2 regions of the Centipeda dianae genome follow, and region 1 is predicted to be linked to the other one. Evidence: predicted binding sites of a transcription regulator. Region 1 holds the regulator's gene; the other holds the start of a gene.

The links. The regulator HrcA, encoded in region 1, represses chaperone genes, less so after heat shock. The targets are predictions, from matches to a motif close to TGTTAGCACTCNNNNNNNNNGAGTGCTAACA.
Region 2: the regulator HrcA is predicted to act here: its motif matches at 10,325-10,355, upstream of groES (co-chaperone GroES).

What each region holds. Positions count from the first base shown of each region.
Region 1 covers NZ_CP128650.1:631,843-647,999, forward strand. The annotation lists gene QU667_RS03090 (MBG domain-containing protein) at 1-9,639, shown strand, start outside; gene hrcA (heat-inducible transcriptional repressor HrcA) at 9,835-10,869, shown strand; gene grpE (nucleotide exchange factor GrpE) at 10,863-11,435, shown strand; gene dnaK (molecular chaperone DnaK) at 11,474-13,333, shown strand; gene dnaJ (molecular chaperone DnaJ) at 13,343-14,488, shown strand; gene QU667_RS03115 (hypothetical protein) at 14,625-16,157, shown strand, end outside.
Region 2 covers NZ_CP128650.1:1,714,349-1,730,505, reverse strand. The annotation lists gene QU667_RS08410 (DUF1385 domain-containing protein) at 1-861, shown strand, start outside; gene prfA (peptide chain release factor 1) at 855-1,919, shown strand; gene prmC (peptide chain release factor N(5)-glutamine methyltransferase) at 1,919-2,797, shown strand; gene QU667_RS08395 (L-threonylcarbamoyladenylate synthase) at 2,808-3,860, shown strand; gene QU667_RS08390 (ComF family protein) at 4,400-5,050, shown strand; gene ilvB (biosynthetic-type acetolactate synthase large subunit) at 5,152-6,834, shown strand; gene ilvN (acetolactate synthase small subunit) at 6,835-7,335, shown strand; gene QU667_RS08375 (sugar ABC transporter substrate-binding protein) at 7,357-8,277, shown strand; gene QU667_RS08370 (methyl-accepting chemotaxis protein) at 8,288-10,012, shown strand; gene groES (co-chaperone GroES) at 10,394-10,675, shown strand; gene groL (chaperonin GroEL) at 10,702-12,330, shown strand; gene QU667_RS08355 (NAD(P)H-dependent oxidoreductase) at 12,513-13,835, shown strand; gene QU667_RS08350 (PTS glucitol/sorbitol transporter subunit IIA) at 14,022-14,393, shown strand; gene QU667_RS08345 (ArnT family glycosyltransferase) at 14,479-16,065, shown strand; gene QU667_RS08340 (glycosyltransferase family 2 protein) at 16,062-16,157, shown strand, end outside.

The sequences.
Region 1 (16,157 bases):
GTAACGGCGGACAACGATCTCGCCATCGATTCGGGTGCGGGCACGCTGACGGTCAGTGACGCGGTCAGCGACGCAGTCAAAGTCGCTACGGGTCATGCGCTGACGCTCGGCTCGAAGCACAATATTACGGGCGCGGGTGTCATTACGGCGGACACGCTTGCCCTCGATGCGGCAGCCGCCGAGGTCAGTCTCACGGGAACGAATGCCATTGGCAAACTCGATGGCAAGGCAGAGGGGCTGACCTTCCGGAACGGTGGCAATCTGACCGTTGGCGGTGAAACGGGGCTGGTGACTGCGGCAGGCGGTGCTGACATCGAGGTGACGGCGGGCAATCTCACGATTGGCACACACGGCATGATGAATGGCGCGGGCGCGATGAAGCTCAAGGCGAGCGGCACGCTCGCGCTCGATGCGAACGCCAAGGTCAACTCAACCGGAACGGCGGACACCTCCTTTGAGGCGAATATCGTCAACATCGGTGCGGGAGCAAAGGTAAAGACCACCGGTGGGAAAATCAATGTCAAGACGGATAAGCTGTCACTTCCTCCGGGAGAAATCGGCGTTCTTTCGAGTGCAAACGGCGCGGTTACGATCGAGACAAAGAGCGCGGGAACGACGATGTCCGTCGCCGTGTCCGGATTTCCCGCCGCAAACATTGCACTGGCAAGCCTTGACTTTATTGACTCCGGCACGGGAGCGGTGCAGCTTGGCAACGCAGATACGGGCAATATCGAGATCGGTGCGACCCCTGTCAACGCGCCGCTCTCCGTCGTCTCCCATGACACGATCAAGGTCAAGGGGGCTGTCACGAACACGAACAACAAGGATATATCGCTTACGGGAAATACGGTGAACTTTGACGCGGGTTCATCGCTTGCCGCAGGGTCAGGCAAGACGAAGATCGTCGCGGATGAAGTGCAGCTAGAGAATGGCACGTTCTCCGGAACGGGCGTCTTTGCCGTGCAGAAAAAGACGGCAGGCAACTTCGATGTTGGTGGTGCGAGCACCTTCCTTTCCAATGCGAGCATCGGAAAACTCGCGGCAGGAGACTTCTCCAATGTCGCCATCGGCGCGAAGGACAATGCGGGGACGGCGACCATCGGCGAGATCTCGGCTCTGCCGCAGTATACGAGCATCCTGACGAATGGGGCGCTCTCCCTTACGGGAACGGTGCATGGCGGGACGGCGAATACCCTTGCGCTGCATGGTACCGGCCTGACACAGACGACGACGGCAGGGTTCAAGATCGGAAAACTTCTGCTCCTCGGTAAAGGTGATATGAAGATCGACTCTCAGCGCAACGAGATCGAGAATATCGCCGCCGATCTCACGGATACGGGGTCGCTCACACTGACGAACAAGAAGGATATGAACGTCGCCATGATTGAGAACCGCAACGTCGATCCCCCGAAAAACGTCGAGGGCATCGAGGCGAAGTCCACGCATATCAAACTCGATGCGGGCAAGAAGCTCAACGTCGCGGAGAAGATTAAGACGAAGGAAAATGCAACGCTCGTCGCCGACGATATGAACCTTGGAAACAAGATGGATGTCGGCAAGACGCTCACGCTCGAAAAGGCGGACAATACGCAGGCGATCAACGTCGGCAAAGGTTCGAACGACTGGAACATCGACAATGCGAAGTACGACAACATCAAGATCGGCGGCAATGGGCAGAGCGGTAATATAAACATCAATGGCGCGACGTTCAAGAAACCCTCGGACATCGAGACAACAGGCGATGTCAAACTGACGGGCGAAACGAAGGCGGGCGCGGACGGCAAGTCCGACATGAAGATCAAGGCGCACGCGGCGACTCTGCCGACGGCGGCGGATACGCTCGCCGTCAAGAATCTCACGCTTGACCTCTCGGGCGGCATCGACCTCGGCCTTGGCAAGGTCAAGGGCGATAAGGACGGCAAGATCACGACAAAGGGCGCAGATTCGACACAGAACATTGTCATCAGCGACAATGCCTCCGATGCAGGCGCATCGGATTTTCGCATCGCCTACCGTACGATCAATGACACCTTGACCGGCTTCAAGGGTTTTGATGTCGCAGGTGAGAAGCATGTCTACTTCTACGGCGGTTCGGTCAAGAAGTCCATCAATGCAGCGGGCAAGGAGGGCGTCGAGGTGCGCGGCAATCTCACCATCGAGGGTGTGGGTACGAAGCTCAAGATCGGCGCAGATACGTCCAAGGCAGATCATGATCCGGCCTCCGTCATCACGGGCGGCTTCACCGTGAAAGAGGGTATGACTGTCCATGTGAAAGGCTCGGGCGGAACAAGTAAGGAAACAGGCGCAGAGATCAATATCCAGACGGGCGGCAATATCCATCTGGAGAAGAATGCCAAGCTGATGGTCGAGGGCAACTATGCACAGGCGACACTCAATGCAAGAAACGGCGACGTCGTACTGAACGAGAAGGCCAAGGTGCAGGTCGCTCCCGGCTCCACGCCCGTCTGGGTCGATGTGACGGGCAACAAGCTCCAGCTCGACAAGGAGGCACAGCTTAACTCAGGGGACGATACCGTCGGTGCTCTGCGTGTGCATACGGATGAGATCGTCACGCCCACGGCGGACGACAATACGACGAACATCGTCGGCAAGAGCGGACTTGTCATCACGCGCAAAACGAATGGCAACTTAACGCTCAACAATAATTCTGCGTCGGGCGCAGGACTTCACATCACGAGCGACCAGCTCAACGGCAAGCTCTTCGGCAACGAGTTCTCGGAGCTTGTCCTCGGCGACAACCGCAGTAATACAGTCACCATCGACGGGCTGACGGCGAACAACCGCGTCGTTGTCAAGACGGCAGAGACGGGCAAGACCGTCATTGGTGCGGGCGGGCTGAATGTCGGTCCGAACTGGAAGGTGACGCTGACAACAGGTGCCATCGAGAACTCGGGCGGTGCGGGTGTGATGAACATTGGCGCGGGCAGTGCGCTGAATCTCTATACGAACAATATCACGAATCTCGTGGCACACAAAGACCACCCGTCTGATACGAACACTACGCCGTCCGTCACGGGTACGGGAACGCTTGGCATCAGCACCTACAACGGCTCGAAAACCATCGGCCTTGGCGACGGCGCAGCGGGCGACCTTCAGTTGACGAATGATAAGTTTACGAATGTATTCGGACCGAACTTCTCGCATTACAGCATCGGCCGGCTCGATCAGGACAAGCAGAGCACGATCAATGTCGCGGGTTCCAATCTCAAGCAGGACGCGACGCTCCAAGCGAACAATATCAACTTTACGGGCGATCTGACGCTGGCAGACGATAAGACGCTGACCGTCAACGCCAACACATCGGCGAGTCAGACGGCGGGCAAGGTTACAGCGTCGAACCTCGCGCTCCTCGGCGGCAATATCGCGCTCGACAAGGACAATGCAATCGGCACACTTGCGGCAGACGCCTATGCAGTCAGTGTAAAGTCGGACAAATTGAAGATTGGCACGGTCACGACACCTGCGGGTGCGTCCGTTCTCTCGCGCACCATCTCGGGGGTCAAGGCCGGTTCTATTACATCCGGCGGAACAACGGCAAACGGCAACATCAAGCTCGCTGCGGACAAGATGACCTTTGATGCGGCAGTCGAGGGCAAGGGGGCGCTCGAACTGGAGCAGGCGACAGCGGGTACGGCGCTCAACGTCGGCAAGACGGGGACGGGACTGACGCTTGGTGCAGATCTTTTCGGCGGGAACAAGATCAAGGATGGCTTTGAGCACATCTATCTCGGCAGGAAAGATGTATCGGGCGATGTGAATGTCGGCGGCACGCTGAACTTCCTCGATCCGACGACGATCCGCTCGGGCGAAACGAGCGGCAAGATGAATCTCGACGGCTCGGCAAAAATCAATACGAACAACAACAGTCTCAATCTTGCGTCGAAGGAATTGAAAACTGCGGCGGGCAGCGAGGTCAATACAGGCATGGGCGACCTCACACTCAAGACCGACAACATGGAGCTAAACGGCAAGATGAAGGGCAAGAAAGCACTCAACATCCTGCCGCTCTCGCATAATCGGGACATCAAGCTCGGCGGCAGTGTGAACGAAGCGGACAAGCTCTCCCTGCTCAAGCGCTACTTCAGCGACGTTGACCGCACGTTCTGGGAGTACGAGATCATCAACATCGGCGACCGTGGGGGCGGCGGACGGCTCTACCAGAGCGGTACGATCGACATGCCGTTTACGGTCAACATTCAGCAGGCGATTACGAGCGGCTCGGGTGGGGTCGATGTCGAAGGAACCATCCATACAAACGGCAGGGACTACACCGTCGCCAGCCGTGAGGTCAACCTCAAGAATGCACATATCAATGCGGACAGTACGACGGGCGGTACGCACGGCAATGTCGCCATTCAGGCGGATACACTCAATACGGAGAACAGTGATATTTCGGGCAACGGCGAGGTGTCCTTTGATACCTATACGCCGGATAAGGAGATCTCCTTCGGCACGCCCGGCTCGGGCGGTGCGCCGACGGGGCTTGTGTTGGGGGAGAATGTCTTCGGCGAAAACGGTCTTTTGAAGAACAAGCCCGGCTCGAAGTTCAAGAAAATCCGTATCGGCGGCGACAATGCAGGCAATATCAGCGTCGGCAATGTAACGATTCCCGATACGCTGTCGAACGGGCTCGAAATCAAGACGAAGCACGACGTGACCTCGACGGGCGTTATGAAGAGTGTCCCCGTTCTGGACGTTCAGGCGAACTCTGTCAATCTCACCGGTCCGAACGAGATTCAGAAAATCGGCAACGTCACGTCGGAGCACGGCGTCCATATCGAGACGGCAAAGGGGACAACGATTTCGGGCAAGGTCACAGGAAAGACAACGCCCATCAATATCAAGAACTCGGGCGGCGGCGACGTGACCATCGCCTCGGGCGGGCAGATCGTCGGCACGGGTACATCCGACGTCGTCATCGAGGCTAGGGGCGGTTCGTTCAAGAACAAGAGGGGCGCAGATGCCATCCGAACCGCGCCCGGTCATCGCTATGTCGTGCATACGGAGGACTCCGTTGAGAACGAGATCAACGGACTTGTCTTCGAGTTCCGCAAATACGGCATGGACTATGACGACCCGCACAAACCCCAACCACCTGCGGGCAAGAATGCCATGTACTACAAGTACCAGCCGACGCTCAAGTTCTACTCGACACGTGCCTACGGCGACGACAACAGCAAATTTTTTAACGCGACGGCAGGATTCTATATTCAGGACGACGGCAACGAGAAGCGCCGTGCGCTTGACAAGGCGGAAGTCGATTTCCTGCGCGACCATGTGAAGGATTCGGGAACGCATCACTTCGGTATATCGAAGACGACGAATGTCAATGCCGACATCCATACGGCGGATGGCACGGTGACGAATGCGATGACCGATGTCACCAGACGTGCGGGTACGCCTACCTACGGGTCGGAATCGGCGAACGCCTCTGAGAAAATCACCTTTGACAATACGAAGAAGGATTCTACAGGGAAGGAGTACAACGCCCTCAACTACAAAATCGAGATCGACTACCGCATTGTTCCGCGCACGGTCACGGTCAGAGGCAAAACCTCGACCGTGAACTATGACGGCACGGCGCACAGCTACACAGGTACGAACGGCGTCATCTTCGATAACTTCGCGGAAGGAGAGACGGCGACAACACCGGGACTGCTCTCGGGGTCTGTTTCCTATACCCCGATTGCGGACGTGACCAAGACGACGGGCTATGCGCAGGGCGCAGTCCATGCGGGCGAGTACAGTGTTGACCTAAAAAACAGCACGCTTTCCGCGACGAACTACAAGTTCAAGTATGTTCCGGGCAAGCTCACCGTGAGGCCCATTGACATTCACTTCACCGCACCGTCGGGCGAACGCATCTACGGTGCGCCGAACGATGCGGTCACGATGACCTCGGGCACGACGCATACAGGCACCCTCATCTCGGGCGACAGCTTCGCACAGTATGCGGCGACGGCGACCGACGGCGGCAATCCTGTCACGGAGCGCACAGGGGTCGGCTCGTACACGATGACCCTCAGCGGTGCGGCACTCGCACCCGGCAGCCGCAGTCTCGCGACAGACTATAACATCACGTCGAGTACGGGCACGCTTACGATCAAGAAGCGTCCACTCACGATCACGGCGGGTGACAAGTCGCGCGTCTACGGTGATGCCAATGCAACGGCGGGGTATATTAACAACACGGGCAAGGTCAACGTCGGACAGGCAACCGCGACGAGCGGACTTGTGAACGGCGATGCCATCGACGATGTGACGGAGACGATTGATTCGGCTGCGACCGTTACGACGAATGCGGGAACCACGGGGCTTTGGATAAAGGCGACCAACCCGCACTTCTCATCGGGGACGGCGGCGAACTATGACATCAATTATGTTGACGGGCATTTCCATATCAAGCAGCGACCGCTGACCCTCGCCGCAGGCGACAAGAGCCGTATCTACGGCACGGCGAACAGCACCGCGAACTATGTGAACGGTACGGGGCTTTTCCGTCTCAAGGCGGGCAATCTCGTCAACGGCGACAGTATTTCGAGTGTCACGGAGACGATTGATTCGCGTGCGACCGTCACGACGGACGCGGGCACGGCGGGGCTCAAGACGCAGATTGTGGGTGCTGTCTTTGGTACGGGCAACGCAAACAACTACGATATAACCTATGACGATGGCAGCTTTGCCATTACGAAACGCGATCTGACGCTCCATGCGGGCGACAAGACGCGCATCTACGGCACGGAGAACAGCACCGCGACCTATACGGGCGGCACGACGAAGTTCCGCGCCGATGCCGCGACCGCGACGACGGGACTGGTGAACGGCGATACGGTCGCCGACGTTGAGGAATCGACGGATGCCCTTGTTACGACGAACGCAGGCACAGCGGGGCTCAAGACGCAGATTACCAATGCGACATTTGGCACGGGCAAGGCGTCGAACTACAACATCAGCTATGCGGACGGCGGCTTTGCCGTCAAGAAGCGCGACCTCTATATCACGGCGGGCGACAAGTCGCGTGTCTACGGCGACGCCAACGAAACGGCACACTACGTCAACGGCACGAGCCGTCTCAATGTGCGTGCGGCAGATGCGACGACGGGACTTGTGAACGGCGATGCAGTCTCCTCCATTACGGAGACGATTGATCCCACGGCAACGGTCACGACGGATGCGGGGACAGCGGGGCTTTGGACAAAGGCAAGCGCGGCACAGTTCTCGCACGGCACGGATGCGAACTACAACATTCACTATGCAAACGGCAATTTTGCCATCACAAAGCGATCGCTGACCCTTGCCGCAGGCGACAAGAGCCGCATCTACGGCACGGCGAACAGTACCGCAAACTATGTGAACGGTACGGGGATTTTCCGTCTCAAAGCGGGCAATCTTGTCAATGGTGACAGTATTTCGAGTGTCACGGAGACCATCGACCCGCGTGCGACCGTCACGACGGACGCGGGCACGGCGGGGCTCAAGACGCAGATTGCAAATGCCGTATTCGGCACGGGCAACGCAAACAACTACGATATCACCTATGACGATGGCAGCTTTGCCATTACGAAACGCGATCTGACGCTCCATGCGGGCGACAAGACGCGTATCTACGGCACGGAGAACAGCACCGCGACCTATACGGGCGGTACGACAAAGTTCCGCGCCGATGCCGCGACCGCGACGACGGGGCTTGTGAACGGCGATACGGTCGCCGATGTCACGGAGTTCACGAATGCAGTGCGTACGACGAATGTCGGCACGGCAGGGCTGAAAACCTCGATCACGAACGCACGCTTCGGCACGGGCAAGGCATCGAACTACAACATCAGCTATGCGGATGGCGGCTTTGCTGTCACGAAGCGCGACCTCTATATCAAGGGCGGCGACAAGACGCGCGCGTACGGTGCGGATAACGCGACGGCACAGTATGTGAACGGGACGAACCGTCTCAACGTGCGTGCGGCAGATGCGACGACGGGACTTGTGAACGGCGATGCAGTTTCCTCCATTACGGAGACCATCGACCCGACGGCGACGGTCATGACGGATGCGGGGACGGGCGGACTTTGGACGCGTCCCTCCGCCGCACAGTTCTCGCACGGCACGGATGCGAACTACAACATCCACTATGCAGACGGCAATTTTGCCATCACGCCGCGCGAGGTTCTTGTGACGGCAGGAAATGTTACGCGTGACTACGGTGCGCCGAATCCCGTCGTGACGGCATATACGATTGAGCGCGGAGACCGATCCTCGTGGCGCGGGCTTCTCGCGGGCGATGCAGTTACCGGGATTCGTGCCAATTATGCTCCCGGGATGACGGTAACGACACCGGGCGGCACATATACAGGTGTGATCCACGTCGATCCCGCTTCCGTCGCCGCCGGATATACGGGCGCTTCGGCGATTGCGAACTATCGCTTCCGCTATGCGCCCGGGAATCTCACGATACAGATGCGCGGCTTTGATATGGGGACGCCTGAGGGCAGAGTTGTGACGACGGGGATCTCCTCCGCAGCGCAGATTGTGGCAGGGCTTACGGGCAGACATACGGGAATTCCCGGAACTGTGCCGGGGATCGGCGGCTCCGGTATGAATCGGAGCACGAGCGGCATCGGCGGCTCGTCTGTGGGCGGCAGTGCAGGAAGCAGTGCGGCCGGCGGCTCCGGTGCGAATCGGAGCACGGGCGGCATCGGCGGCTCGTCTGTGGGCGGCAGTGCAGGAAGCAGTGCGGTTGGCGGCTCCGGTATGAATCGGAGCACGGGCGGCGTCGGCAGCTCGTCTGTGGGCGGTAGTGCAGGAAGCAGTGCGGCCGGCGGCTCCGGTGCGAATCGGAGTACGGGCGGCATCGACGGCTCGGGTACGGGACGGAGCTCAGGCTCTGCCGACAGCGCGAATACCGGCGGGAACGCAGGAAGTGGTACCGGTGTCAGCACCTCCGTCGACGGCGGAGCGGGCAGCGGAACTGCCGGAAACTCCGTAACAGGAGGTGTACCCTCGACGGGAACGCCGCAGGATACAACTTTCGCCGACGGTGTGACCGTCAATGTGCCGCAGGACATGGCGCAGACCACATGGACGAACCGCGTTGTTGTTACATCCTCCGGTGCGTCCGAGTCCTATGCGTTTGTTGAGCACAAGGACGGCTCGTTTGGCTTCGACCTCGGCAGGACGCGCGGCGTCTACGGCGTACGCCCGGAAGAGGTGCCGAACAATACGGCAGAGGCAATTCCCGTGCTCTTTACGGACGGCGGTTCGCGTGACCTCGACGGCATCTATACGATCAACTACGCGCCGGAGAAACTGGCGATCAAGCCCGCCTCGAAGAAGGTTGACATCCCCGACCCGAAGGAAATCCGCAATACGTCGGAGCAGACACTCAGCTTCCTCTATCAGACGCAGAACGGTTCTTTTGAAGTGACGTTTGGCAATGGGATTGTAACGCTCTATCCGAAGAACGATGCGGCGCTGACAATCATCACAAGCAAGGATCGCAAGGCGGAGCGTGCTGTGCTCGCCTCGGGGCTTCTCACGTCGATCGAGGATCTCGGCGTAACGCCCGTGGAGATCCGTGCCGTCTACATCTTTAAGGTACTTGACGGACAGACGGAAGGAGCATAAAACGATAGGAGGCTGCTGTACGAAGGAAAAACTCGTGCAGCAGCCTCTTTTTCTAAAATCATTTTGACTTTTTGTCATTTTGCTCTTGACTTTTTGCTTTTTCCCGTGTATATTCAGTATAGATTTTGATTAGCACTCAGTTTTATAGAGTGCTAACAGCGATTGAAACGCATTGAAAGGAGAGGAGAGGGGTGAATGTCGGACGATCTGGACGCACGCAAGAGTCAGATCCTGTGGGCGGTCGTCGATGACTATATCGCATCGGCGGAGCCGGTCGGGTCGCGCACCCTTGCAAAGAAATACAATCTCGGCATCAGCCCGGCCACCATTCGGAACGAGATGGCGGATCTCGAGATGCTCGGTTATCTCGAACATCCACATACATCCGCCGGACGCATTCCGTCGTCGAAGGGCTATCGGTACTACGTCGACGGGCTTCAACCCGTCGCGCCTGTGACGGACGCCGAGAAAAAGAAGATTCACGACTGGTACAACAGGCGCGTGCGGCGGCTCGACGAGGTGTTTCAGGAGACGGCGCGGCTGATTGCGGATGTGACGCATAATGTTTCACTTGTGCTTGCACCGCAGGCGGCACAGTCCACATTCCGTATGTTGCAGTTTCTGCCTCTCGATATGCGGCACGCGATTGCCGTGCTCATGACGGACGCGGGCTTCGTGGAGAACCGCATCGTCGAGATTCCGGACGGTGCGACATTCGCGGACTTTCAGCGCATGGCGGGGGCGGTCAATACGACGCTCTCGGGCAAGGCGCTCAGCGATGTGACAAAGACGGATATGCGCCGTGTGCGCGATGCCATCGGCGACGAATCCATTTTCGTTGCTGCCGTGGAGGTCATGCACCGTGCGCTTGAGGGGCGGTCGGAGGATCGTCTCTACCTCGGCGGGACGGCGCAGCTTCTGGGCAATCCCGAGTTTCAGGATCTCGATCGCGTCCGCGCGATGCTGCTCGTCCTTGAGCGTGAGGATCTCGTCAAGGACATCCTGCACACGCACGCGGGCGAGGGGCTTGAGGTCACCATCGGGCGCGAGAACAAGAGCAGCACGTTCTGGGACAGCAGTTTTATCACGGCGACGTACCATGTCGACGGTAGGCTGCTCGGGACGATTGCCGTGCTCGGTCCGACGCGCATGGAGTACGCGAAGTCAATGCGTATCCTGGACTATGTGAACACAAATCTGACAGAGATGATCTATCAGCTGAAATGGTAGGAGAGGTGAACGGCTTGCAGGAAAAGGAAGAGCTGACCGCAGAGGAGCAGCCCGTGGAGGAAGTAACGGACACGGAGAACGCTCCCGCCGATGTGACCGTGGAGGATGTTCCCACTGAGGAGGACAAGACCGCCGCACTCGAAGCGGAGGTGAAGGAAAAGAACGACCGCATCCTTCGGCTTCAGGCGGATTTTGAGAACTTCCGCCGCCGTACGGCGAAGGAGAAGGAGGAACTTGCCGCCGTCATCACGCAGAACCTGCTCACGGATCTTCTGCCGCTGCTCGATAACTTCGAGCGGGCGATGGCGGTCGAGCAGTCGGACGGCGCGGCATTCCAAAAGGGCGTGGAGATGATCTTCACGCAGCTGCGCGAGGTCATGGAGAAGCACGGGCTTGAGCACATCGAGGCAGAGGGGCGGCTCTTCGACCCGAATGTGCATCAGGCAGTCATGCGTGTGGAGAACTCCGATGTGGAGGACGGCACGATCACACAGGTATTACAGAAGGGCTATCAGGCAAAGGGCAGGGTCATCCGTCCCGCCATGGTGCAGGTAGCCGGTAACTAAGAGAATAACATCTATATAAGATTTTGGAGGAATATAAAATGGCTAAAGTAATTGGTATCGATCTTGGAACGACAAACTCCGTTGTTTCCGTGATGGAGGGCGGCGAACCGACGGTTATCACGAACCCCGAGGGCAGCCGTATTACGCCGTCCGTCGTGGGCTTTACAAAGGACGGGCAGCGCCTTGTCGGGCGGCTTGCGAAGAATCAGGCAGTTTCGAATCCCGACCGCACGATCTCGTCCATCAAGCGTCACATGGGCGAGGGCAACTATCATGTGACCATCGACGGCAAGAACTACACGCCGCCCGAGATCTCCGCGATGATCCTGCAGAAGCTCAAGAGCGATGCGGAGGCATACCTTGGCGAGACCGTCACGCAGGCGGTTATCACCGTCCCTGCGTACTTCAACGACAGCCAGCGTCAGGCGACGAAGGATGCGGGCAAGATCGCAGGGCTTGAGGTGTTGCGCATCATCAACGAGCCGACGGCAGCGGCGCTCGCCTACGGCCTCGACAAGGATCAGGACGAAACGGTGCTCGTCTTTGACCTCGGCGGCGGCACGTTCGACGTGTCCATCCTCGAACTCAGCGAAGGCGTGTTCGAGGTCAAGGCGACGAACGGCGACACGGTACTCGGCGGCGACGACTTCGATAAGAAGGTCATGGACTGGATGGTTGAGGAGTTCAAGAAGGAGAACGGCATCGACCTCTCGCAGGACAAGATGAGCGCACAGCGTCTTATCGAGGCGGCGGAGAAGGCGAAGATCGAGCTTTCGAGCATGAGCCAGACGAACATCAACCTGCCGTTCATCACGGCGGATGCGACGGGACCGAAGCATCTCGACCTCACGCTCTCGCGTGCGAAGTTTGACGAGCTGACGGCGGATCTCGTGGAGCGCACAATGATTCCGACGCGCAAGGCGATGGAGGATGCAGGGCTTTCGGGCAGCGACATCGACAAGATCATCCTCGTTGGCGGTTCGTCCCGTATTCCTGCCGTGCAGGAGGCAATTCGCAAGATCCTCGGCAAGGAGCCCTCGAAGGGTGTGAACCCCGATGAGTGCGTGTCCATCGGCGCGGCGATCCAGGGCGGCGTGCTCGTCGGCGAGGTCAAGGACGTGCTGCTCCTCGATGTCACCCCGCTCTCGCTCGGCATCGAGACCCTTGGCGGTGTCTGCACGAAGATCATCGACCGCAACACCACCATCCCGACCTCGAAGAGTCAGGTGTTCTCCACGGCGGCGGACAATCAGCCGGGCGTTGAGATCCACGTCCTGCAGGGCGAGCGTGAGATGGCGGCAGGCAACAAGACGCTCGGCAGATTCCAGCTCACGGACATCCCGCCCGCACCGCGCGGCGTACCCCAGATCGAGGTCAAGTTCGACATCGACGCGAACGGCATCGTCAACGTGTCGGCAAAGGATCTCGGTACGGGCAAGGAGCAGAAGATTACGATCCAGTCCGACAGCGGCATGAGCAAGGACGACATCGAGCGCATGGTCAAGGAAGCAGAGGCACACGCCGCCGAGGACAAGAAGCAGCGGGAAGCCGTTGACGCACGCAATGCGGGCGACAGTCTCGTCTATCAGGCGGAGAAGGCGATCAAGGATCTCGGCGCGAATGCGGATCAGGCGCTCGTCCAGAAGACGCAGACTGCCATCGACAAGCTGAAGGAAGCCCTCAAGGGCTCGGACATCGAGGCGATCAAGGCGGCGACCGAGGAGGCACGCCAGCCGCTCTACGAGCTCTCCGCTGCGGCATATCAGCAGGCACAGCAGGCGACGGGCGCGGCAGGTGCTGCGCCGGGCGCGGATGCGGGAGCAAACGCGCAGAACGCGCCGCAGGACGACAACGTTGTTGACGCGGAGTTCACCGAAGTCAAGGACGATAAGAAGTAAGGTGGTATCGTGAGCGAGAAACGCGATTACTACGAAGTCCTGGGCGTCCAAAAGGGCGCCTCGGACGACGAAATCAAAAAGGCATACAAGAAACTCGCACGCAAGTACCACCCCGACCTCAACCGTGACGACCCCAAGACTGCCGAGGAGAAATTCAAGGAGGTCAACGAGGCGTACGATGTGCTGAAGGATCCGCAGAAGAAGGCAGCGTACGACCAGTTCGGCCACGATGCCTTTGACCCGCGGCGCGGCGGTTCTGCCGGAGGGAATCCCTTCGGTGGGGCGGGCGGCTTCGGCAGCTTCGATATGAACGACATCTTCGATATGTTCGGTATGGGCGGCGGTCGCCGCGCACGCCGGCAGGGACCCGAGCGCGGCGCCGATCTGCGTTACGACCTTGAGATCTCGTTCGAGGAGGCGGCGTTCGGCAAGGAGGTCGAGCTCTCCATCCCGCGTGAGGAGAATTGCCCGACCTGCGGCGGCTCGGGCGCGGCAAAGGGATCGAGCGCGGAGACGTGTTCGACTTGCCACGGCACGGGGCAGGAGCAAGTCATGCAGCGGACGATGTTCGGCAGTATGATGACCTCGCGCACGTGCAGCCGGTGCAACGGCACGGGCAAGATCATCAAGAATCCGTGCGGCGACTGCCACGGTTCGGGGCGCAAGCGCATCACAAGGACGATCAAGGTCAACATCCCGCGCGGCGTGGACGACGGACAGCGCGTCCGCGTTTCGGGCGGCGGCGAGGCAGGGGTGCGCGGCGGCGCGAGCGGCGATCTCTACGTCTACATCTTCATCCGTCCGCATAAGCTCTTTCAGCGGCGCGGCAACGATGTTCTCATCGAGATTCCGATTACGTTCGTACAGGCATCGCTCGGCGATACGGTACAAGTACCGACCCTTGACGGCGCGGTTGATCTCAAGGTGCCGGCGGGCATTCAGACGGGAACCGTCCTGCGCATCAAGGGCAAGGGCATTCCGAACCTGCGCGGTACGGGGCGCGGCGACGAGCACGTCCGCGTCAAGGTCACGACACCGCAAAAGCTCTCCTCGAAGCAGAAGGATCTTCTCAAGGAGTTTGCCGCGCTCAGCGGCGATGCGGTGAATCCGGAGCAGAAGAGTTTTACGGAGAAGTTCAAGGATCTCTTTACATAAGACAGGGGGCTGTTGCATGTGGGCGTTTTGTCCTCATGCAACAGCCTTTTTCTGCATTGACATTGGTTCAGACATTTGTTACGATAAGCGATACTGGATTTTGTATTTTGAAAGACGCTTGATGGCAGGAGGGCTCATGGAAAATGTCTACACGTTAGTCAAGCGTTTTTACTCGCAGAACGGGCGTGCGAATATCTTTGTCGCACGCACACTGGTTGAACGCTATCTTCGTGCGGCGGCGTGGCGCGGGCGGAGCAGTGAGAATCTCTGCGCGGATTGGTACTGCATCGAGGATTTTCTCACGGTCATTCAGCGACGGGACGACTCGCTCGCACGCCTCTTTATCCGCATTGACTATCTGGCACTCTTTTTCCGCTATGCCGATGCGCATATCAACCGCCGTCCGCTGAAACGTCATGCGGAGGACTATTTTGCGCGGATGCGCACCTTTCTGACCTTCCTCGACGATACGGGCGACTATGACATCGATCTCGGTGAGCTTGACGCGGATCTTGAGATGTTCTATATCACGGGGCGGTTTCGTCTGCCCGAGCGTGTGGATTGGGAGGAAATCGAGGGACTGACGATCGAGGACATCGAGGAGGATGAGCGCATTGAGATGGAGGAGCTGAACATCCGGCTCAACGATCTCCTGCACCGCATCGGTGAATACTACCGTACGTCGGAGTATCAGCTCGACATCGGTCGCGCCGCGATGATCTACACGGGCGATCTCTACGATATGGAGGAGTATGAGCACGCGTCGGAGGAGGAAAAGGAGACCTTCTGGCTGCGGTTCTGGGACTACTTTTTCTTTGACTATCATCTGATCCGCACGGATGAAACTCCGATCTCCCGCTACAGCGAGATGGAGTGGGACAATCTCAGCTACGATGACCGCGAGATCATCCACGATCTGCTTGCGGCGCGGTTTGCCGTGCTCGCCGTAACGGAGGAGTACGACGATCACATCGTCTGCCGTGACATCCTGCGCGATGAGGAGGTCGTCCTGCCGCATCCCGATATTCCGGGGACGCTCAGCAAGAGCATCCTGTTCGGACATATCTGTGATGATGGGCTGATGATGCTCAACTATATCACGGCGATTCCCGCGAGCAAGCGTCTGCAAAAGCGGATCAGGGACACCCTGCAGCGCGAGTTTAAGCTCTTTCGTATGCAGGCGCCCGAGGGGACGATGGATGATTTTCTTGCGCGGGAGGCGGCGCTTGTGCGCCATACGATTCATGTGCTCTCGACGCTCGCGCAGCTCGATGTGCTGCCGCGTCACACGCTGTCCGAGCCGCTTGATCGGACGATTGCGCCACGCTCCTGCGGCGAGGAGCTGGGGGCGCTTCAGATCATTGCGGAGAAGATCGGCTTCAGCCGTTATGCGCAGGTGCTCATGTGCGAGCTCTTTCTCGACTACGCGCAGTCCGATCTCAAGCGTGCGCGCACGGCGGAGGCACTGACCGCGACGATCTTCCTCTTTGCCGAGATCAACAATATCGACCTCTCGTCGATCACAGAACTCTATCATGTGGTCGGATCGAACAAGAGAAACGTATGTGCAGCGCTTGACCGTATGCGTGAGACATTGGGATGTGTCACGTTTGACCCCCGCTATCTTGGGGAGGAGGGCTTTGTGAAAATGCTCTACAGCGTTGTGCAC
Region 2 (16,157 bases), 1.1 Mb from region 1:
GTCATGATGCGCGACGCGGCAAAGACCGCGACCGCTGTGCGCCTCCCGAATGGAAACATCGAGGTGGAGACGCACGATGTCACATCGATCCGCGACCGCTATCCGATTCTCAATCTGCCGCTCATCCGCGGCTCTGTCATCATGATCGAGTCCCTCGTTATCGGTATGCGTGCGCTCTCGTTCTCCGCACAGGCGGCGGGTGAGGAGGAGGAGCAGATGACGAAGAAGGAGGTCGCGATGACGATCCTCTTTGCGCTCGTCCTTGCGAGCGTGCTCTTCATTGTCATTCCGACGGGTGCGGCGCATCTCGCGGCGGGGTATACGGACGACCCGATTGTGTTCAATTTGATCGAGGGCGGCATCCGACTTGCCGTATTCCTGCTCTATATCTGGGGGATCTCGTTTATGGGCGGGATTCGTCGCGTCTTTCAGTACCATGGTGCGGAGCATAAGACGATCCACTGCTATGAGGCAGGTGAGGCTCTGACGGTGGAGAACGTGCAGAAATTCCCGCGTCTGCACCCGCGCTGCGGGACGAACTTCCTCCTCATCGTCATGGTCGTTGCCATTGTCTTTCATGTATTTTTCGGATGGCCCGATCTCTGGCTGCGCATCTTGAGCCGCCTTGCCATCCTGCCTGTGGTCGCGGGGGTTTCGTACGAGATCATCCGCTTTGCGGGACGCAGCGAAAATCGGATGGTTCATATTTTGATTACGCCCGGGCTCTGGCTGCAATACTTGACGACGCGCCCGCCCGAGGATGAGATGGTGGAGGTCGCCATTGAAAGTCTCAAGGCGGTGCTGCCGCCCGAGGATATTCCCGCAGGGAGCGGGAACTATCGAAAGGAAGTAACGTGTTAAGCAAACTGAATGCTGTTGCGGATAAGTACCGCGAGCTTGAGGCACTCCTCAGTGATCCGGACGTGATGGCGGATATGGAAAAGTGGCAGCGGTACACACGGGAGCACGCGTCGCTTACGCCGATCATCGAGGCGTATGCCGACTATCAGAAGGCGCTTGCGACCATCGACGAGGACAAGGAAATGCTTGCCGAGGCGGATGCCGAGATGAAGGAAATGCTCACCGAGGAGATCGCTGCGGCGGAGGCACGCCGTGACGCACGCGCGGCGGAGCTGCCAATCCTCCTCCTGCCGCGCGACCCGAACGACGATAAGAATGTGATTGTTGAGATTCGCGGCGGTGTCGGCGGGGAGGAGGCGGCTCTTTTTGCGGCGAGCCTTTTCCGTATGTATGCGCGTTACGCCGAGCGGCAGGGCTGGCGGACGGAGATTCTGAGCAGCAACCCGACGGAGATCGGCGGGTTTAAGGAGATCTCGTTCCTTGTGAACGGTGTGGGCGCATACAGCCGTCTGAAATACGAGAGCGGCACGCACCGCGTGCAGCGCGTCCCCGTCACGGAGTCGGGCGGGCGCATTCACACGTCGGCGGTCACCGTCGCCGTCCTGCCCGAGGCGGAGGAGGTCGAGGTTACGATTGACGCAAATGATCTGCGGATCGACACCTACTGCGCGTCGGGCGCGGGTGGGCAGTACGTCAACCGCACGGAGACGGCGATCCGCATCACACACATCCCGACGGGCATTGTTGTGCAGTGTCAGGATGAGAAGTCGCAGCTCAAGAACCGCGAGAAGGCGATGAAGGTGCTGCGTGCGCGCCTCTATGACCGTGCGCAGCAGGAACAGGCGGATGCCGTCGCCGCCGACCGCCGCAGTCAGGTCGGCTCGGGCGACCGCAGCGAGCGCATCCGCACCTATAATTTCCCGCAGGGGCGCGTGACCGATCACCGCATCGGGCTGACCCTCTATAAGATCGACGCTGTGCTCGACGGTGAACTGGATGAGATCCTTGCGGGGCTCATCACAGCGGATCAAGCGGAACGTCTGAAACAGGTGAACTGATGACGGATGCGGTTTGGACGATTCAGCGGCTTCTCGCGTGGACGACGGATTTCTTTCGGGAGCGCGGGATCGAGAGCCCGCGTCTTGATGCGGAGGTTCTGCTCTCTGCTGTGCTTGGGAAGGATCGGATGTATCTTTATGTGCATTTCGATGAGCCGCTTGAGCCGGAGGAGCTTGCGCGTTTTCGCGGCTATGTGAAGGAGCGGGCAGCGCACACGCCGCTCGCGTATGTGCTCGGGCGGCGCGAGTTCATGGGACTGGACTTTCGTGTGACGCGCGATACGCTCATCCCGCGCCCCGATACAGAGATTCTTGCAGGGTATGCCGTCGATTTTTTGCGTACACGTGCAAAGGAGAGGACAGACGATCTGTGGATCGCCGACATTGGAACGGGTACGGGCGCGATTGCCCTGTCCGTGCTGCATCATACGGAGGGGACGCGTGCCGATGCTGTGGACATCTCGCCTGCGGCGGCAGAGGTGGCACGCGAAAATGCGGCGACACTCGGACTTTCGGAGCGCGTTGCTGTTTCCGTGGGCGATCTCACTGCGCCGCTTGCGGGGCGCAGCTACGATATGATCCTATCAAATCCGCCGTACATCCCCACAGCGGATATTGCGAAACTCATGCCCGAGGTGCGCAGCTATGAGCCGCATCGCGCACTCGACGGAGGTGTGGATGGACTGGATCTCTACCGCCGCCTGATGGCAGACGCTCCTGCAATGCTCAAGGACGGCGGCGCAATTGCCGTTGAGGTGGGAATCCATGAGGCTGCGGCAGTCGCGGCACTCGCCTTGGCGCATCCGCGCATTGTGCGAACCGAGATCTTGAAGGATCTCGGTGGGATTGAGCGCGTTGTGGTGGGATATACGGAGTAGGGAGGATACAATGGATACGGAGATACTTCGTCCGACATCGCCCACAGATTTTGAGTGCGCCGCTGCGATGATCCGCAGCGGTGCGCTCGTCGCGTTTCCAACGGAGACGGTCTATGGGCTTGGCGCGAACGGACTGGATGCGGCGGCGTGCGCACGAATTTATGCGGCGAAGGGGAGACCCGCCGACAATCCGCTCATCCTCCATATCGCTGACCTTGCGATGGCACATACCGTCGCGCATGACGTTCCATTTGTCGCCGCGCACCTTTTCACCGCATTTGCGCCCGGTCCTCTCACCGTTATCCTGCCGAAAGCAGAGAACATCCCCGACATTGTCACGGGCGGGCTGCCGACGGTCGGCGTGCGCTGTCCTGACCACGATATTGCCCGCCGCCTGATCCGTGCGGCAGGTGTGCCGATCGCCGCGCCGTCTGCGAACACCTCGGGGCGTCCGAGCCCAACCTCGGCGGCAATGGTCTTTGCGGACATGGAGGGGCGTATCCCGCTCATCCTCGACGGCGGGAGTTGTCGGTGGGGCGTGGAGTCCACCATCGTGGACTGCACGGAGGAGGGCACTGTCACGATCCTGCGTCCCGGTGCTGTCACGCGTGAGATGATTGCGGCGGAACTGCCGCATATCGAGGTGCGCATGGATGCAGCTCTTACGGCAGAGGATGCAGTGCCGCGTGCGCCGGGGATGAAGTATACGCACTACGCCCCGCGCGTCCCGCTCACCGTCTATGTGGGGGCGGGAACAGATGTTGTGGCGGCACTGCGGGAGGAGATCTTGCGCCGCAGTGCGGCAGGGCAGCGGCCTGCACTCATCGCAAGCAGTGAGACCATCATGGCACTCTCCGACATCATCCATGCAGATGACACATATCACTGCGGGGCGCGTGGCAATCACAGCGCATTTGCATCCTGCCTCTACGATGCGCTCCGTCACTTTGATGATCTGCCCGTGACCTCCCTTCTCGCCGAGGGAACAGGTTCTCTTGGGCTTGGGCTTGCGATTATGAACCGTCTGCGCAAGGCGAGCGGCGGGGATATTCGTTTTGTGTGAACCGCGTGTGCTCCATGCAGATCTCTCCCCTGCGCAGGTGGGGGGACACAAAAAACCGACAGCCGCTCTGTTTCGAGCAAGCTGCCGGTTATACTGCTATTCGCATAAAAATGAAACACGTCCTTATTCAGTTGTTTGGTGTCGCACGAACACCCTCTGTGTCCGCGCGAACGTGTATTGTACGTTCAGCTGAAACCGTTTGGAGATCTCAAATATCATCCAATTTGCGCGCCAGGTTTTCGAAAAACGAATCGTACAGAGAACGTTGTCATACCCCGTCGATCAGGGACGACGGCGCTGCAGCCATTCCTTGCTCATGCAATGCCATATGAGATCAACATAACCCGTTGTCCCGCGCTTCTTCAAAGATGCATTCCCATCAGGAGAAATGGTCACCACGCTGGAAAATTTGTGTCAATAGACATTCTCCTTTCTCTCGTTATACACGTTTATCGGAGATATATCTCTTTCTTGCGTTTATCATATCATAAATCAAAATTTCATGCAATAGTTTTTTGCGATGTGGGGGAGGGCGTGTGTTGTTTTCATTTTTGTTTGATTTCCTCTTTCCGCCGCGCTGTCCGAGCTGCTCTGTCTATGTCGAGCGCAGGGGCAGTTTTTGCGCTGCCTGTGCGCGGCAGCTGATCGGGCTGCATACGCTCACGTGTACGGGAGAGACGCGCACATATCTCGATGGTGTATGGGCGTTTGCGCACTACCGCGCGGGGGTGCGTGATCTCTTGCGGGCACTGAAATATCAAAAGAAGTGTTCGGCACTTCCTGCACTGCATACGATACTGACGATGGGGGCGGAGGTGCTCACACGAATCCCGCATCCCATCGTCGCCGTACCCGTTCCGCTTGCGGCGGAACGTGCACGCTTGCGCGGCTTCAATCAGGCGGAGGAGATCTTTGCACCGTGGCTTTCGGCACATGGTATTGCGCTTCATCCGATGCTCCTTCGTGTGCGTGAGACGGCACCGCTCTATGAGCATACGCGCACAGAGCGGCGGCAGGAACTGAGGGGCGCATTTGCCGTTATGGAGGATATGCCTGCGGCGGGGCGCGATGTCCTGCTCGTGGACGATATTATGACGACGGGGGCGACGCTCACGGAGTGCGCGCGCACGCTGAAACGTGCGGGGGCGCGGCACGTCTATGCGTTTGTGCTCGCAAGCGAACATCTGTGAACGGTGATGTGGGGAATTGCTTGTAAAAACGCGCAGAACATTCTATAATAATGATATGTTATCCGGGGGGAAACTCATGTTTAGGAGGGGTTCTGTTGCAGATGAATGGAGCACGCGCTCTCTTGGAGAGCCTGAGGGCGGAGGGGGTCGAAGTCGTGTTTGGCTACCCGGGCGGTGCCGTCCTCACACTCTATGATGAAGTTTATAAAATGAAATTTCCGCACGTTCTGACGCGTCACGAGCAAGGCGCGGCGCACGCGGCGGACGGGTATGCCAGAGCCTCGGGCAAGGTCGGTGTTGCGTTTGCGACCTCGGGACCTGGGGCGACGAATCTCGTGACGGGCATCGCGACGGCACATATGGACTCCGTGCCGATGGTCTGCATCACGGGGCAGGTCGCGAATCCCTACATCGGCAAGGACTCGTTTCAGGAGGCGGACATCGTCGGCATCACCACGCCGATCACAAAGCACAACTACCTCGTCAAGGACGTAAGCGACATTCCGCGCGTGGTGAAGGAGGCGTTCTATATCGCGCGGACGGGTCGCCCCGGTGTCGTCGTGATCGACGTGGCAAAGGATGTCTTTGATGCGCCCATCGACTACGAATATCCTGCCAAGGCGATGCTCCACGGCTATCGTGATCGCATTCCGTTCGAGATGGCTCAGGTACGTGCCGCTGCGGAGGCGCTTGCCGCTGCGCGTCAGCCCCTCCTCTTTGTGGGCGGCGGCGTCGTACTCTCGGATACGGCTGCGTACGTGCGCGAAATCCTTACGCTCACAGGGATGCCCTGTGTCGCAACGCTCATGGGGCTTGGCAGCATTCCGGCAGAGACCGAGGGCTATACGGGCATGGCGGGGATGCACGGAGCCTATGCCTCGAACATGGCGATCCAGGAGTGTGATCTCCTGCTCGCGCTCGGCACGCGTTTCAGCGACCGCGTGACAGGGAACACGGCGGCATTCGCACCGAAGGCGAAGATCGTGCATTTTGACATTGACCCTGCCGAGCTGAACAAGAATGTACGCGCGGATATTCCCATCATCGGGGATCTCCGCGAGACACTTCCTGCGTTCGTGGAGGCTGTACGCGCCATCGGGGATGATCTGCCGGTTCGATTTCGTGCGTGGCGCGGCGAGGTGCTCTCAATGGAACGCGCCCATCCGCTTGGCTGGAAAACGTCGGAGGACATTCGTCCCGAGGAACTCGTCAGTCGCGTGCGCGAAATCGTTCCGCAGGATGCGATCTGCGTTACGGACGTGGGGCAGCATCAGATGTGGGCGGCGCAGTTCTTTCATTGTCATGCGCCGCGCCACTTCCTCACCTCGGGCGGGCTTGGCACGATGGGGTACGGTCTGCCCGCCGCAATCGGCGCGAAACTCGCACATCCCGACAAGGAGGTCGTGCTCATCACGGGCGACGGCAGCATCATGATGAACTGTCAGGAACTGGCGACCATGGCGGACAATGACATTGACGTGAAGATCGTCATCGTACACAACTCCATCCTCGGCATGGTCGGGCAGTGGCAGCGCCTCTTCTACAGTCACCATTACTCCGCCTCGGAGCTCAAGGGAAAGACCGATTTCGTAAGGCTCGCCGAGGCAATGGGCGTTGCGGGCTGCCGCATTGAGACGCGGGAGGAACTGGCGGAGAGCCTGCCGCATCTGCTCCGCGAAAGGGGCGCACGTCTTATTGATGTGATTGTGCCGGAGGAGGCGGATGTTGTGCCGATGGTGCCGGGCGGCAAGCGGCTGGATCAGATGGTGCTCGGAGGGAGATAAATGGATAAGTATTTGCTTGCCGTGCTCGTCGACAACAAGCCCGGCGTCCTCACGCATATCGCGGGACTCATCAGCCGCCGCGCGTTCAACATCGAAAGCATCTCCGCCGGCTATACGGAGGAGCGGGATGTCACACGCATCAACATCGTCGTTTCCGTCGCCTCGGAGAACGAACTGCGGCAGGTTGTGACGCAGCTCTCAAAACTCATCGATGTGGTGAAGATCGTCAATCTCACACAGATGGAATCCATCACGCGTGAACTCGTGCTCATCAAGGTACACGCGACGAAGGAAAACCGTGCGGAGATCATCGATGTGGTGAACATCTTCCGTGCACGCATTGTCGATGTCGGCGTGGAGAACGTCGTCATCGAGCTGACGGGTGATGCGAAGAAGATCGATGCGCTCTCGGAGCTGCTCTCCGACTACGGCATCATCGAGATCGCGCGGACGGGAGCGATTGCGCTCTCGCGCGGACCTGTACCGGTCAAAGAAATGTGATCTTTATAAGGAGGGGTTGCCATGAATCTGAGAAAGTGGGGAATGCTGTTCCTGCCTGCCGTGTGTTTCGGGCTGACAGGCTGCGGGTTGACGGGCGGAAGTTCCGACCGCGTCATCTATGCGAACTACGACGACAGTGACGGTTTCTGCGGGCAGATCAAGGGTGCCTTTGCAGCAAAGGCACAGGCGGACGGTATCGAGGTCGAGTTTCTCGATGCAAAGAACGACGGCAATATGCAGATTGACCAGCTGAATGAGGCGATCAGCGGCGGCGCGGGGGCGATTATCCTGCTCGCCGCCGACGGGACGAGCATTGTCAAAACCATTGAAAAGGCGAACGATGCGGGTATTCCCATCATTACGGTCAACCGCAGCGTTGCGGGCGGCAAGGTGCTGCGTGCCTATTCTGACGACAAAGAGGCGGGGCGTATGCAGGGCGAGTACATGGCTGCGCACCTGCCGCCGAATGCGAAGGTCGTCTATCTGCAGGGCGATGGAACGCAGGGCAGTGCCGTCGGTCGTTGGGAAGGGTTCAAGGAAGCGTGCCTGGACAAACGCCCCGATGTTCAGCTTCTTTCCCTCGTCGATGCGGGATGGAGCAAGGCAGAGGCATTGAAGACCATGATGCTCTGGATGAATATGTTCCCGGAGATCAACGGTGTTGTTGCGGGCAACGATGAGATGGCGCTCGGCGCTGTTGCGGCGCTCAAGGGTGCGAATCGGCTCAAGGGGTGTCTGGTGTCCGGTGTTGATGCGACACCGGCGGGACTTGCCGCCGTCGAGACGGGCGAGATGGCGCAGACCGTCAAGCAGGATGCAAAGGCACAGGGCGAGGGTGCGTTGACGCTTGCCGAGGGATTCATCAAGGGGAATCCGCCGAGCGGCGATCTTGCCATTCCGTTTACATCCATCACAGCGGACAATATTGCACAGATGAAGTGAGGAGGGCGCTATGAACATTCCGGTCATTTCGGCTGATGCGATGAAGGATTATGCGGTGCGGACGAAGGTGTTCATCCTGTCCGTATTCCTGATGGCGGCGATGATTGTCGTCGCTGCGGTCGGCATCTACTCGAACTATATGGCAAAGCAGTCACTCGACGAGATGTATCACCACAATTTGATGGCGACACAGTATCTGAACGATGCAAACGACCGTCTGAGGAGGATCAGCGTCAATGTCCCCTATCTCCTGCAGGAGGGATTTACGGCGGACAACCGCAAGATCCTCGTGGACGATGTGCTTGGCAATTTGGACGGCATCCAACACGATCTGGAGGAACTCAAGAAGATTGATACGAGTGAGCGGGCGCAGGCGATGATTGCGGAGCTTGAGAAGAATCTGGACACCGCCAAGGATAAGATCGGGGCGATCAACAGCATGGGGACATCCCCCAAAGACCGCATCGCGATCTTTGACAACATCGGTGCGCTCACCGTTATCTCAAGCAATATGGCGGTGCTCACACCGGACAATGTGTTTCAGGGCAAGCAGCTCTTTGAGGCAAACAATGTGCGCTATGTGCGTACGGTTGAGCTCTTTGCCGTTATCATCCTGATCGCCATGGGCTTCGGAATCTTGGTATCCCGCCGAATCGCGGACAACATCTCCGATCCGCTTGCCGCCTCCATTGATCATCTGAGTGCGGTCGCGGCAGGAGATCTCTCACGCGAGATCCCTGCAGAGCTCTCGCAGCGTCAGGATGAGATCGGTACGGTGGTCAAGGCGCTCGGCAAGATGCAGGGCTTTATGAAGCAGGTGCATGAGGAGGCGGAGGCGACCGATGCGATGGTCGCGGAGCTTGAGGAGATGCTGCACGGTCTGAATAACGATACACAGGATATGTCCGCCGTCACCGAGGAGATGTCAGCGGGCATGGAGGAAACGGCGGCATCCACATCGAGCGTTCAGCATCTCAGCGAGGGGTTGAGCGACGGTATCCGAGGCGCATCGACGGCGGCAGCGGACAGCGAAGCATATACGCGCGAGGTCGCGCAGCGTGCCGCCGACCTGCAGACGAGCATGGAACAGTCGAGCGCGAATACGCGGCAGGTCTACGGGTCGACCAAGGCGTCGGTCGCAGAGGCAATCGAGTCCTCGAAGGTCGTCGACCAGATCGGGCAGCTCACTGTGGAGATCTCGGAGATCGCCGAGCAGACGAACCTCCTCGCGCTCAATGCGAGCATCGAGGCGGCGCGTGCGGGCGAGCAGGGGCGCGGATTCGCCGTGGTTGCGGGTGAAGTCGGCAAGCTCGCCGAACAGTCGCGCGGAACGGCGGAGAAGATCAAGGGGCTCACGGGGCAGGTCACGGGAGCGGTGCAGGCACTCTCCGACGGTACATACAAGCTGCTCACCTTCATTGATGAAAATGTCCGCAGTGACTACGACCTCATGGACAAGACTGCGGTGCAGTACAAGGAGGACGCAGAGTATTTCCGCAAAACCGCAGAGGCGACCACCTCGCGTTCACAGCATCTATTGGATGCTGTCAGTGAGATGAACGCGGCGATGGACGGCATACGCAATGCGACCCACGAGGGTGCGGAGGGCAACACGCGCATCGCGGAGAAGGTCGTCGGCATGGCGGCGGAGTACGAGAACATCCTCGCCAAGATCCAGAGTTTCAAGGAAGGGACGGCACGTCTCAAAAATCTTGTGGCGGCGTTCAAAGAGTAAGTATGTCTGTGGGACGTGCCCCACGCGAACACTTAGTTACGCAAGCGGTCGTACACTTATCTGCCTAAATACCTGCGAATTTCTAAACGCGCTTCGCTTGAACGGTAGAAATCCGCAGGGGGCAGAACGTGTCCTTTCCCCGCTTGCTTCACTAGGGTTCGCTTAGGGGCATCGTCCCACCATTCTTCGAGGCAGTCTCATAGATTTGCAGCAAACAACAAAGAGTCCTGTGCGGCTCTTTGTTGTTTTTTTGACTTTTTTACAAAATACCTATTGACTTTTTGACTTAAAACGATTAGTATAGACATCGTAAGTTAGCACTCAGCAAATGAGAGTGCTAACACAATGAAAAGATTTGTATGAAACTAGGAGGCAGATACCATGATTAAGCCACTGGGCGAACGTGTTGTCATTGAAGTCGCGGAGAGCGATGTCACGACGGCGAGCGGCATTGTGCTCCCCGATACGGCGAAGGAAAAGCCGCAGAAGGGCAAGGTCGTTGCCGTTGGCACAGGAAAGCTGCTCGATAACGGCGAGCGTGCCGCACTTGAGGTCAAGGTCGGCGACGGCGTTGTCTTCTCGAAGTATTCGGGCTCTGAGATCAAGGTTGATGACAAGGACTACCTCATCGTTCGTGAGAGCGACATTCTGGCAATCCTGTAATAGATAGAACTTTGGAGGCAATATCAATGGCAAAGCAGATTTTGTTTGACGAAGAAGCACGCCGCGCACTCGGCCGCGGTGTGGATGCACTGGCAAACGCCGTGAAGGTTACGCTCGGACCCAAGGGGCGTAACGTTGTCCTCGACAAGAAGTACGGCGCACCGACGATCACGAACGACGGCGTGACGATTGCACGCGACATTGAGCTTGAGGATCCGTTTGAGAACATGGGCGCACAGCTCGTGAAGGAAGTCGCGACCAAGACGAACGACATCGCGGGCGACGGCACGACGACGGCGACCCTCCTCGCACAGGCGATGATCCAGGAAGGGATGCGCAACGTCGTTGCGGGCGCAAACCCGATGATCGTCAAGAAGGGCATCGAAACGGCGGTCAAGACGCTCGTCGAGGAGATCAAGAGCAAGGCGCAGAAGGTCGAAACAAAGGCGAAGATCGCGCAGGTCGCGGCAATCTCCTCCGGCGATGCTGAGGTCGGCGATCTCATCGCAGAGGCGATGGAGAAGGTCGGCAAGGACGGCGTCATTACGGTTGAGGAGTCCAAGTCCATGGACACGAACCTCTCGGTCGTCGAGGGGATGCAGTTCGACCGTGGCTACATCTCTCCGTACATGGTGACGGACACGGAGAAGATGGAAGCCGTCATGGACGATCCGTATGTGCTCATCACCGATCGTAAGATTTCGTCCGTCGCGGACATTCTGCCCGTGCTTGAGCAGGTTGTAAAGCAGGGCAAGCAGATCGTCATCATCGCCGAGGATCTCGACGGTGAGGCACTTGCGACCATTGTTGTCAACAAGCTGCGCGGCACGTTCAAGGCGCTCGCCGTGAAGGCTCCGGGCTTTGGCGACCGCCGCAAGGCAATGCTTGAGGACATCGCAATCCTCACGGGCGGCACGGTCATCAGCGAGGAGATCGGTCGCAAACTCGACAGCGTGACGCTTGAGGATCTCGGCCGTGCACGTCAGGTGCGTTCCACGAAGGAGGAGACGACCATCGTGGACGGCGCAGGCGACAAGGCACAGATCTCCGCACGCGTCGATCAGATCAAGAAGCAGATCGCGGACACCACGTCCGACTTTGACCGTGAGAAGCTGCAGGAGCGTCTTGCAAAGCTCTCCGGCGGCGTGGCTGTTGTTGAGATCGGTGCGGCGACGGAAGTCGAGATGAAGGACAAGAAGTACCGCGTCGAGGATGCGCTCAACGCAACGCGTGCAGCGGTCGAAGAGGGCATCGTCGCCGGTGGCGGCACGACGTTCATCGACATCCTCCCGGCACTGGACAAGATCAAGGCAGAGGGCGACGTGAAGGTCGGCGTTGAGATCGTCAAACGTGCGGTCGAGGCTCCGGTTCGCCAGATCGCGGAGAACGCAGGTCTTGAAGGCTCTGTCGTCGTGGACAGCGTGAAGAAGGCGGGCGACGGTGTCGGCTTCAACGCGCTTGAGAACACCTATGTCGACATGATCGGCGCGGGCATCGTCGATCCGGCGAAGGTCACGCGCTCGGCACTCCAGAATGCGGCATCGATTGCGGCAATGGTGCTCACCACCGAGACGCTTGTCACCGACAAGCCGGAGCCGGAGGCTCCGATGCCGGCAGGTGCGCCGGGCATGGGCGGTATGGGCGGTATGATGTAAGCCCATTCGCGTCGAATAAAATGTAATTGCAAAGAGGTATGTTTCTTTACAAATGGAAACATACCTCTTTTTGTTATGACATTCACGCAAAGCGATATTGTATGAATGGAAACGCGGTGCTATACTAGTTTTGGAAAAGATGAAGTCGATGTTTCGCCAAAGGGCGGCGGAAGGAGTTTCGTATGCTGAATATGGACAAGAAACTTGCAAAGCGCGAGGAAGAGGGCAAGATCATCCGCACGGGCATTGTGGGCGTGGGGCAGATGGGGCGCGGTCTGGTTGCGCAGATGGTGCTCATGAAGGGCATCATGCCCGCCATTGTCGCAGATCATACCCTTGAAAAGGTGATAAAAGCGTTCCATAATGCGGGCATCAGCGACGAGAATATTGCTGTGGCAAATACGCTTGAGGAAGCGAATCGTTTCATGGAGCAGGGCAAATACGTCGCGACGGAGAACGACACGTTTATCTCGCACGCGAATCTCGTCGAGGTCGCCATCGACGTGACGGGCGTGCCCGAGGTCGGCGTGAAGATCGCAATCGACGCGATGAACAACAAGAAGCACGTCGTTATGATGGATGTCGAGACGGATGTGGTCATCGGCAGCTACCTCAAGAAGCTCGGCGATAAGAACGGCGTGATCTACACTGGTTCTGCGGGGGACGAGCCGGGCGCGGTCATGGAGCTCTACTCCTTCGCGCGGGCAATCGGGCTTGATGTCAGGGTCATTGGCAAGGGGAAGAACAACAAGATCGACTATGACTGCAATCCCGACACCGTGTACGAGGAGGCAACGCGCCGCAAGATGAACCCGCGTATGCTCACCTCCTTCAAGGACGGCACAAAGACCATGGTCGAGATGACGGCGATGTCGAACGCCACGGGCTTTGTCCCCGACGTGATCGGCGGGCATGGTATCAGCGGATCGCCGGCGCATAGCTGTGCCGACCTCAACGCCGCATTCCGCCTCAAGAAGGACGGCGGTATTCTGAATCGTCATGGCGTTGTCGAGTACGTCAACGGCATTGCGCCCGGTGTCTTTATCACCGTCGCAAGCCCGAATGAGGATGCCGCGTATGTGATGGACTATCTTCAGATGGGACACGGCCCACTCTGGACGCTCTACCGCCCCTATCACCTTTGCAACCTTGAAACGCCGCTCAGCGTGGCGAAGATCGTCATTGACGGCGAACCGACCATCATTCCGCTCGACGGTCCTGTGAGTGAGTGCATCACCGTCGCCAAGCGTGACCTCAGGGCGGGGGAGAGCCTCGACGGCATCGGCGGTTATACCACCTACGCCTCGATTGCAACCGCAGAGGAGACGTATCGAAACGGCTACGTCGTCTACCCCCTCGTCAACAAGAACGCACGCATGAAATGCGACGTCAAGAAGGGCACCCTCCTCACCCTCGACATGGTCGAGCTCGACACCACGACGCAGCTCTATCAGGTACGCAAAGAGCAGGACAAGATGTATAACAATGGCTATGCGCTGAAGTAAGTGTGGAAATTGATAAGGGTGCTCTGCGAAGGTTTTGCTTCACAGAGCACTCTTTTTCTTTATGATAACACACGCCCCTTTCCTCTTTACTAAACAGTGGGGATATAGTATGATACGCATAGAGATGGGAAGTACAGATAAATGCAACGGTTCCCATCAAATTTGCACGAGAGCGGAGGGTGTGGCATGAAATTCTACTGTGAGATCACGCATTGGGGCGATGAGTCCCTTCTTTTCCTCGATGATCCGAACGCCAATTTTATTATCCTTTTCGACAACAGTGCGCCGCCGGAGCTGGCGGAGTTTTCTGTCCTGCATACGCCTGCGAACTACAACGAGGATCCCGTCGTCGGTGATCTGATGATTCTCTGTGACAAGGCGTTCACGATCACGGCAATCGGACATGAGGCTCTGCATACGCTGAAGACGCTCGGACACTGCACGCTCTCGTTCAAAGGCGGCGACGCTGCGGAACGCCCGGGCTGTATCATGCTGCATGGCGATGTGCCGTTTACGAAGGAGGATGTTCGGGCGGGGGCGACGATCGAGATCCATTGATACCTGTTCATTGGAGGGGCTGCCGCAGTGGCGGCAGTCCCTTTTCGCATACCATTTCTTTGGGATTTGTGAGGTGCATATCTGCGTGAACGATGAAAAAAATCTTGCGTGGCCGGTCTATCTCGTGCTGCTCGGTCTGATCTCCTTTCAGATTCTGTTTGGCATCGGCGGGACGGCTCTGCTCGACCCTGATGAGCCGGTCTATGCGGAAACGGCAAAGGAGATGATTCGTTTCGGCGACTATCTTTCGCCGCGCATCTACAACGAGTTTTGGTACGACAAGCCGCCCGTTTTTTATTGGCTTGTCGTGGCATCCCTCAAGATCTTTGGCGGGTTCAGCGAACTTGCGGCACGCATTCCGTCCGCGCTCATGGCAATCGGATCGATCCTCATGACCGCACTCGCAGGGGCTCGTATTTTCGGTGCGCGCGCGGGTTTTTGGTCGGGGATGGTCATGGGGACGAGCATCATCCTCATGTATATGGGCAAAGCGTCCGTGACGGATTCGACACTGCTCTTTTTCATGACGGCGGCACTTTTTTCGTTCATTCATCGACAGTACTGGCTGATGTATCTCGCCTGCGGGTTCGCGGTGATGACGAAAGGTCCGATTGGTGTGGTTTTCCCGGCGGGCATCGTATTCTTCTATCTGCTGGCGACACGTCAGCTGGAGCAGATCTTTCGTATGCACGTCCTGCGTGGTTTCTTGCTCGTCGTTGTCGTCGGTCTGCCGTGGTATCTCTATATGTATGAAATGCACGGCATGGCGTTCATCTATGAGTTCATCGGATTTCACAATGTTAGTCGTTTTACTGCGCCGCTCCATCCTGTGCGTGCACATTGGTGGTTCTATCTGCCCGTGCTCATTCTCGGATTCTTTCCGTGGACGGGGCTGCTCATCCAGTCTGTGAAGAACGCCTTTCGGAGGAGCTTTGGGGAGGAGGCGGAGACCCTTGTTTTCTTTCAGGTCTGGTGGATTTTCGTCCTCGTATTCTTCTCGATTGCACAGACAAAGCAGGTCTCCTATATGCTCCTCTTGACGCCTGCGCTCTCGACCATCATCGGCTGGAATCTGGCACGTATGGTGGAGGACTGGCGCGAGACGCATTTTGCGTGGGCGGGCGGGAGTGCCCTCATGTTCCTTGTATTTGGACTCGGCTGGCTGATGAGCGGGGACAGCCTTGCGCCGCTCGCCGAGGGCGGGCTCTGGCTCGGTGCGATTACCCTTGTTTTTGGGGCGGCGATTGTCTACTGTATTACGGCATCCCGCAACCTCCTCCTTGCGGCATGGCTGCACGTCGCTGCGGGCGTGGTGACTATGGTCATTGCATTCGGCTTTATGATGCCTGCGGTCGAGGGGCAGTTCAGTGTAAAGCAGGTAGCGCTTTACTATGCGGAAAACCTTCATGCATCGGCAGATGCAGAGGGACGGGCGCTCTATATTGACAAGCAGCTGCGCCCCGGCGTGATGCTCTACACGGACATCCCGGGCATTGAGGCGGACACGAATCACACAGCGTCCCTTGCCGCGCTGCGTGCGGATCCTCGTCCGAAGTATGTCATTATGCGTAACTTTATGTACAATAAAATGAAAAAAGAGCTTGGCGCAGAGCAATGGCAGCTCGTTTTTGAACGTGATGGACTTTGTATCTTTAAGGATGATAAAGAATGACGATTCCTGTCCTCTATCTCGTCGTACCCTGTTACAATGAGCAGGAGGTGCTGAACGATACGGCGGAGAAGCTGCGGAAAAAAATGACTGCG